Regions from separate parts of the Providencia sp. R33 genome, predicted to be linked through region 1. Evidence: predicted binding sites of a transcription regulator. Region 1 holds the regulator's gene; each other region holds the start of a gene.
What was found. The regulator Fur, encoded in region 1, represses iron uptake genes when iron is present. The targets are predictions, from matches to a motif close to ATAATAATGAGAACNACTATCAA.
Positions count from the first base shown of each region.

Region 2: the regulator Fur is predicted to act here: its motif matches at 1,372-1,394, upstream of exbB (tonB-system energizer ExbB).
Region 3: the regulator Fur is predicted to act here: its motif matches at 1,081-1,103, upstream of J6836_RS11785 (TonB-dependent hemoglobin/transferrin/lactoferrin family receptor).
Region 4: the regulator Fur is predicted to act here: its motif matches at 1,093-1,115, upstream of J6836_RS13095 (TonB-dependent siderophore receptor).

Region 1 is NZ_CP072453.1:2,356,422-2,358,631, reverse strand. Features, by position in the region: gene fur (ferric iron uptake transcriptional regulator) at 531-980, opposite strand; gene fldA (flavodoxin FldA) at 1,247-1,774, opposite strand; gene ybfE (LexA regulated protein) at 1,929-2,210, opposite strand, start outside.
Region 2 is NZ_CP072453.1:4,460,504-4,462,713, reverse strand. Features, by position in the region: gene exbD (TonB system transport protein ExbD) at 1-300, opposite strand, end outside; gene exbB (tonB-system energizer ExbB) at 306-1,220, opposite strand; gene metC (cystathionine beta-lyase) at 1,650-2,210, shown strand, end outside.
Region 3 is NZ_CP072453.1:2,504,670-2,506,879, reverse strand. Features, by position in the region: gene J6836_RS11795 (RNA polymerase sigma factor) at 1-67, shown strand, start outside; gene J6836_RS11790 (FecR family protein) at 70-996, shown strand; gene J6836_RS11785 (TonB-dependent hemoglobin/transferrin/lactoferrin family receptor) at 1,118-2,210, shown strand, end outside.
Region 4 is NZ_CP072453.1:2,796,430-2,798,639, forward strand. Features, by position in the region: gene J6836_RS13095 (TonB-dependent siderophore receptor) at 1-957, opposite strand, end outside; gene J6836_RS13100 (class I SAM-dependent methyltransferase) at 1,186-1,956, opposite strand; gene J6836_RS13105 (cupin domain-containing protein) at 1,971-2,210, opposite strand, start outside.

The sequences.
Region 1 (2,210 bases):
TTTTTTTCATCAGTTAATCTCTTACGAAGTACGAGAGCAATCCAAATAAGTCTAGCTAAAAATACATGAATTACATCGTGGAATTGTAATTTAACTTTCTCATTACATTTACTTAGCTTATTAAATTAAAGCAAGCCGAAATTTAGGTCGTAATATATTGAACTTATTATAGACATTAATTAGATAAATCATATGACAGTGATATGAAAAATAGATGCAACGCATACTCTAAATAACGTTATGCATCACTATGATATCATTGTAAATATTCTCAAATAGAGAAGGTGAGTTTATCAGCCAAGTAATATAAAGGATTTGAAGTGAATTGCAACTTATTATAGAACACTTCAATATTTCACCTTAACGACATATTTTAGTGATAAATATAAAGTGAATAAGAGAGATTATGGATATTCTAACTGAGAATGCTTAATTTATCGGCGAATTGACACAATAAAAAAGCCTGATAATGGTTGTTATCAGGCTTTTAAAGAATGGGTTACTATCAAGGTATAATAGTGATTAAACTATTACTCTTTTGCTTCGTGTGCGTCAGCGTTATCGCGGCAATCACCATCAGCACAGTGGCCGTATAAGTATAAACTGTGGTTAGACAGCTTAATACCGTGACGAGCAGCGATATTTTTTTGGCGAGTTTCAATCGATTCATCAGTAAACTCAATCACTTTACCACAATCTAAACAAATTAAGTGGTCATGGTGATGTTGCTGAGTTAATTCGAATACGGATTTTCCACCCTCGAAATTATGGCGCGTAACGATACCTGCATCATCAAATTGGTTCAATACACGGTATACAGTCGCTAGCCCGATCTCTTCGCCCATATCAATCAGCTTTTTATAGAGATCTTCCGCACTGACGTGGTGGCACTCAGGCTCCTGAAGTACTTCCAAAATCTTAAGTCTTGGAAGAGTGACTTTGAGTCCAGCATTTTTCAATGCTTTATTGTTGTCTGTCATGCGGGTTTGTCCTGTATCTTAAATCATAAATTTAACAATAATGAGACATTTTTAACATAAATCCAGTTGTCTTCTAAACTGATTTACAATTATAGGCATGGAAAATAAAAATAGAAACCATGTATTGTCTCATTATTTTGATAATCTCTTATAAGTCTATCCAATTAGGATATTTAATCGATTATTTTAGGCCGAATGATGTTCCGCGGTGGTGCACTTTGAGCGGAAAGGCGTTCAGTCTATGAGTAATGCTTATTTTTAATCGACTAGCCAAGAATTTCAGCTAATGACATTTCTTCAGAGATTTGTTTGACCCAGGCATCCACTCGTTCATCTGTTAACTCAGGTTGGCGGTCTTCATCAATTGCTAAGCCGATAAAGTGGTTGTCATCTGCCATACCTTTTGAAACTTCAAAATGGTAGCCTTCGGTTGGCCAGTGCCCAACAATCACCGCGCCTCTTGGTTCGATGATGTCGCGAATGGTACCCATCGCATCACAGAAATATTCTGCGTAGTCTTCTTGGTCTCCACAACCGAAAAGAGCGACAAGTTTACCATCAAAGTCAATTTCTTCTAACGTTGGGAAAAAGTCATCCCAATCGCATTGTGCTTCGCCATAATACCAAGTTGGAATACCAAGAAGTAGAATGTCAAAAGCTTCAATGTCTTCTTTGCTGCATTTAGCAATGTCGTGAACTTCTGCTACATCTTTGCCTAATCTTTCTTGGATCATTTTGGCAATATTTTCTGTGTTACCTGTATCACTTCCGAAGAAAATACCGATGACTGCCATAAACTGATTAACCTCTTGTTTTTCTAAGAGAGAAAGAAGGAATTTCTCAACTTCTAGAACTCATTTAGAACGAAAATAAATAGAATTTTATGCCTTATTCTGGCGAAAAAACTTTTATAAGTCTGTCAAATTTGTGTGATTTACTAAGATAGCGCTACTTGAGTATTGTCTCATCAACTTGTTGAAGTTGTGACATCAAGATTTCTTCTATTAATTCACTGCGGCTTATGTTTTTTTCTTCAGCTAACTGATTCAGTATAGTTACAGCGTCTTCATTTAGTTTAAGTTCAACTCTGCGTAATCCTTTCACTTTATCGCGTTTTAATTGATTGCGTTTGTTGATCCTTAATTGTTCATCCCGTGATAGCGGGCTTGTCTTAGGTCGCCCAGGCCTTCGTTCCTCAGCGAACAAATCCAGAGTAGTACGATCAGTTTG
Region 2 (2,210 bases), 2.1 Mb from region 1:
TGTTTCTTTATTTGAACTTGTCGCTTGGTCAAGGGTTACAGAAAGCTGTTCTTTCGATACAGCTTGATCGCCAATAAAGAGTTGGCTGTCAGCTTTAACCGTTAAGAACACGGGTTTTTCTGGCCGTGGCTGTGGCTTCGCGGTTGAGGCAGGTAAGTCGACTTTAATATCAACTGTTGCCAATGGTGCCGCGACCATAAAGATAATCAATAGAACCAACATCACATCGATAAACGGTGTCACGTTAATTTCATGCATTTCACCGCTATCATCTTGTTCGTCACCTAAACGCATTGCCATAATAATTACCTTGCTTTGCTATTTGCCAGATCAAGATCACGCCCTAATAATAATGCAGACTGTGCAGCCACATCCCCTACCTGACCACGGTAGTTATTAATCATTCTGGCGAAAATGTTATAAATTACAACTGCAGGTATCGCAGCGATAAGGCCAATTGCTGTTGCAAGAAGTGCCTCTGCAATACCAGGCGCAACGACCGCTAAGTTAGTGGTCTGTGAATGTGCAATCCCGATAAAGCTATTCATGATACCCCATACGGTCCCAAACAAACCGACAAAGGGAGAAATCGCACCGATAGTCGCTAAGTAACCATTACCACGGCCCATATATCGGCTGATTGCAGCAACGGCTCTTTCAAGACGGAATGACGTACGCTCTTTTGTACCAGACAAATCGGTACTATTTGCAGATAACGCTCTTTCTGTTACCGCTTCATTAAGCAGCATTCGTGTAATACTGTTTCCTTTGAAACCTTCGGCAATTTTCACCGCTTCATCAAGGGATTTCACGTCTGCAATCGCATTAGTTTCGTCCTTTAAACGACGACGTGCGACTAAAATTTCGAGGCCTTTAGAGAAGAAGAGTGCCCATGTAATGACGGATGCAATCACCAGACCTATCATTACTGTCTTCACCACATTATCCGCATTTTGGTACATACCCCAAACAGATAAATCTTGATCAAACCCGCCAGTTGGAACCTCTGTCGCAATTTCAATATTTTCATTCACAACGGCAGTATTTGCTGCAGGCTCAGAAGGTACGGGAGCAGCTTCAGTATTTGGTGTTGTAGTTGGAGCCGCAGGTGTCGATGGTGTATTTTGAGACGCTGCTGGTGTTGTTGCAGGTGTAGTTTCAGCGATTGCCGTGCCCATCAAGCCGAACGCCAATAGAATAGAAGCTGTTAGTTTACGCATCAGTTGGCCTTTACTCTCTTTTTAGTGTTGTATAAAAAAATTCATATCGATGATTGTGCCATTCATCGACTAACCTTTAAAAGCGAAATTTAACTCGCGCTGTTCATCTCTTTTAAAAAGACGGTGCTGATGATATCAAAGACAGCGCGAATTGATAGTAATTATCATTAGTATTCACGAATTTTTTCATTTTTTTTGTTCTTAGACAATGAAGTCCACGTCTATTACACGGGTATTTCTTCTTTATTCTTATTAATACAATGAAGGCATTTAATAGATAAATACAACCCACCCTTCTTCTATATCCATGGAACTAATTGAACTTTGTAATACTGAAGAAAACTCAAGTTACATTTCCCTGCGAATGCTTTAACTTCATAGTATCCACGCCTTTGGGTAGGCTAAATTTAAAATGATAAAGGAAAGCGCATGGCAAACACAAAACCAGAAACCCAATTAGTGCACATTGGCCGAAACCCTAAATTTACACAAAAAGGCGTGAACCCTGTAATTCAACGGGCGTCTTCTATCATCTTCGATACGCTTGAAGAAAAACGTCATGCTACGCGACACCGTGCTAATGGTGTACTTTTTTACGGTCGCCGTGGCACACAAACCCATTTTGCTTTTCAAGAAGCCATGGCTGAATTAGAAGGCGGAGCAGGTTCCGTGCTTTATCCATCAGGTGCTGCCGCCATCACCAATGCAATCTTATCGTTTATTTCTTCGGGTGAACATATCCTCGTCACGGGCTCCGCTTATGACCCAACCCAGAATTTTTGCGACCATATTTTAACTAAGCTAAATGTTGAAACTACCTATTTTGATCCACTAATGGGGGAAGACATTGCCGACTTAATTCAGCCGAATACGCGCATTGTTTTTTTAGAATCCCCAGGGTCAATAACCATGGAAGTCCATGATTTACCTGCTATCGTGAAAGCTGTACGTAATAAATCACCTGACATCATTATTATGATTGATAATACA
Region 3 (2,210 bases), 150 kb from region 1:
GCTCAGTACCGTTGAAAAGCATTTAGCCAATGCATTGGCTGTTCTGATTCATCAATGGAAGGATTAATCATGAAACCAATATCTCCATCTGAAATCGAAAATACCGCAGCAATGTGGGTCGTCAAAACCACACAAAGAGAACTAAGCGCGCAAGAAAATAGCGAGTTCCAGCACTGGGTGAATGCATCAACAGAGCATGCAAATGCTTATTACCGCGCAAGGCAAATCTGGGCATTAACTTCCTGTCATCAACAGTCTAAAAAAAGAATAAAACCGATTAAAGTGGCAAATAGTTATTTGAAAACAACCATTGCAGCTAGCGTATTAGTGTGTGGCTTGGCGATGCTACTTTGGTGGAGTGAAAATCAAGAACAGATTGATTACCAAGCCAAAATTGGTGAGATTCGACACATTACATTGCCTGATGGTAGCAAAGTCGACCTTGATAGTGGAGCGCAATTGCAGTTGGCTTTTGACGGGCAATATCGGCAAGTCAATTTGATCCAAGGGCGCGCCTATTTCTCTGTAGCGCCTATCACTGGCAGTGAATTGCGTCCCTTTCAAGTTAAGGCGAAAAATGGTGTAACTCAAGCACTGGGAACCGAGTTTGCGATTGATACTGAAAGGGATAATGTTGATGTGAGTGTCTATCAGCACAGCGTTAAAATATCAGTATTATCAGGCCAAGAAATGGTGGTAAAAGCGGGTAACTTTACGCAATACCAGCAGCAGATTTTACCTACAACGCCATTCACCAAACAGAATTCAGAAGGATGGCGTGAAGGCCAGATTACTTTTCAACAGCAAACGCTTTCTGAGATCACCGCTGAAATTAACCGTTACCATAAAAAGCAACTTATTGTTTTAGCTAGTGATAGTGAGGAGAAACTAAGCGGCGTATTACAAATTAATACACTCGAAAGCGGACTTAAACACCTTGCGTCATCAAAAGGGCTCACGATTTATGAAGTGCCATTCTTCACACTAATCTACTGATAGATAAAAACATTATTATTTTTCACAATTATTTAAACTATTTTTACGGGTTTCTTGCATTTTTGCGTCTTAATCTAAGTGATTATGATTTTTATTACCATTATCATTTTAGGGATGGGAAATGACTCAAAAAAAGTTTCAATATAAAAAAGCCTCACTCTGTGTTTACCTTGTATTAGGGGCACTACCTGCATATTCATTGTTTAACATTGCACACGCGAATCAACCTATAACTGCCGCACAACAGAAAATTTCATTTTCGATTGGGGCAGGCTCACTTGAGAACGCGTTGTTACAATTTGCCCAACAGGCAAAAGTTGAAATTATTATTAACAGCCAAGAAATGAATGGCTTAAAAAGCCAAGGCATCAAAGGGCAGTTAACCTTGCAAGACGGGTTACAAAAGCTTGTTGGTGCAAATCCAGTTCAGTACCAAATACACAATAATCGCATTTCTATTTATCGGGTAGCCAATACCCCCGCCAATGAAAAAGTCGTTAAGCTAGATAATATTACGGTGACGGCAAGCCAAATTCAGCAAGGGGACTGGGTTTACAGTAGCCCCTCATCGGTGAGCGTGATCAGTAAAAAACAAATTGAAGACAGACCACCGAAGCATATTGCTGACGTATTGGAACTCACGACGGGCGTGTATTCCAGTGTCAGCCAGCAAGACCCATCGTTATCAGTGAATATTCGTGGGATCCAAGATTATGGGCGCGTGAATATGAATATTGATGGGATGCGGCAAAACTTCCAAAAAAGCGGCCATGGGCAGCGTAATGGTTCAATGTATATTGATTCTGAGCTACTTTCTGGCGTTGAAATTCAAAAAGGGAATAGTAGTGGGATGGGGAGTGGGGGAACGCTTGGCGGTGTTGCCACATTTAATACGGTAAATGCGTCTGATTTTTTATCGAAAGATAAAACATTTGCTGGAAAATTACACGCAAGCACAGGGACAAACAATACCCATTTTATCGGCAGTAGTGCATTTGCCTTAGGAAATGAAAAAGGGGACTTACTGTTTGCCGCCAGTGAACGCCGTTTAGGCGACTATAAACCAGGGACGCACGGCAGTATTGGTGACATCCGTGTTAACAATGGAACGGGGCATTATGACGAATTAGTACGTGATTTAAAACATAGCCGAATTAACGATAGCAATTACCAAATGACGTCCTATCTAGCGAAAGCAGGCTGGAATCTCAGTG
Region 4 (2,210 bases), 440 kb from region 1:
TTGTGATTCATCACGGTAGTAAACCTGAGCAACAAAATCCTGCCCAAACACATCTGCATTTGAATACTGTAAGTTAAGCAAGTTACGCTCCGTCCCCGGTAAACGGTCTGAGCTTAATTTGCCACTGTTATAGGCCTTTCCATCCCCCTTCACTGCGGAAAAATCTTTGCCTAAATATAGGCCGTGCTTACCATCGGATTCACTTTTATAGTGCTGATAAGTCGCTTGAATCTGTTGTGTTTCATTAATTTTGATGGTGCCTGATGCCATCACATCAAGACGGTCAGAGAATTGTAACCCTGTTTGGGTATTATCAATATTAATCGCGTCGCCTTTGCCATCATACCAACCGCCATAACGTTGATATGCGACAGAAACACGACCATGTGCATTTTCATTACCGCCACTCACTGCGGCTGCGACATTTTCATCGTGATCTTTGCCGTTATTAAAACCCGTTTTTCCACCCAATTGCAGGGAAACTTGTTTTTCTTCTTGGCCTTTTTTCGTCACGATATTAATTAAACCGCCACTACTGCCGCCGCCGTACATTGCCGTCGCACCAGAAATCACTTCAATATGGTTGATATTAAACGGATCAATCGAATCTAGTTGACGACTATCACTGCGTGAAGAGTTAAGACGAACGCCATCTACCATCACTATCATCGAGCGGCCACGCATGTTCATGCCATAGTTAGTACGCCCTTGGCCGCTCACGCTCATTCCTGGAATTAACTGTGATAAAATATCTTTTAACTCTTTCCCACCTTCTGCTTGCTGCTCAATTTCGGCGTTATCTATTACCCATGTGGTTTGTGCCATTTCTGAAACTGATTTATAACCGCGAGTTGCAGAGACCGTAATTTTTTCTTCTTTGTTATCAGCGGCCAATACTGAGGGAGACATAAAGGGGAGTAAGCAAGGGGAGAGAATAAAAAGGTGTTTTATTTTCATTGAGTTAAAACCTTTAAATATAATTATTGATACCATCGTTATCAGTGCCAGAACTAATAACAACACATGATTACATCACAGCTAACTATGTTGCGGAAAAATTATTCGCAATAGTAACTGATAATCATGTTAGATATAAGAATTATTATCATTACAATGATGAATTGAAAGGTTATTTGTATTAGGTATCGTTTTAAGCGCATCCTTGCGCGTATGAATGTGTCTTCCTTATTTCACGCTGGCCACTGCAATATAGTTGAGTTTCCCACGATTTTGTCGGAAATGACGGAACATGCGTAAAAACTGCGGGCGGTTTTCTTTTTTTAATGCATTACGAATAATTTTCATGGTGCCCAATAGACCTTCATCATAAATCAACCCTTTTGGCGATAATAAGGTCATCGGCCCTGTACTGGACATCACATGTTGAAAGCCTGCTTGCTTAAATAAATCAATCCATTGCGCTTGAGGTAGCGGCTGAGCCTTAACATGAATAGCTTGATGCATTTGTGATGCAATATCTTGCGGGTTGTCTGCATCTTTAAATGCAATATCGTGGGTTAATAGGCAACCACCCGGTTTCAGTACGCGGTAATATTCCTGTAATAACTTCGCTTTAGCTTTATCGCCATACATCGTGAGCATCGCTTCGTTAATTACCACATCAAAGCTGTTATCTGCAAAAGGCAGTTTTGAAGCATCTGCCATTTTAATCGTAATTAAATCGCTTAAACCGTGCTGTGCCACATTCTTTTTCGCTTTCTCCAGTGCCTGTTTATCCATATCAATACCCGTGATATGGCAGCGAAATTGTGAAGCAATTTCGATTGCAGTCGTCCCCATATTACAGGCAATTTCAAGCACTTGACTGTCTTTATGTAAGCCTGATTGGTTCAATAACCACTGAGTCGCAATTTTTCCACCGGGGCGTAAGCGTTTTTTTCCAAGGCGAGCTAAAAATTTGTGCCCCGCTTCGTGTGCTGTAAATGATTGATCCATACATTACCTCCGAGCTAATGGGTGCACTCATGACTTGGTTCACGTAACATCACCAGTAGCATTTTGGCAGGCTCTAGTGCATCAACGGCATGGGGAATATTAGCTGGCATTCGCACAATTTCACCCAGTTTAGCCGTCACAGGCTTACCATCAATAGTGAGCAACAGGCTTCCCTCCGCTACCATCACAATGGCGTCAAAAGGGGCACTGTGTTCAGACAGCGCCTGTCCTTTATCAAAGGCAAATAATGTGAT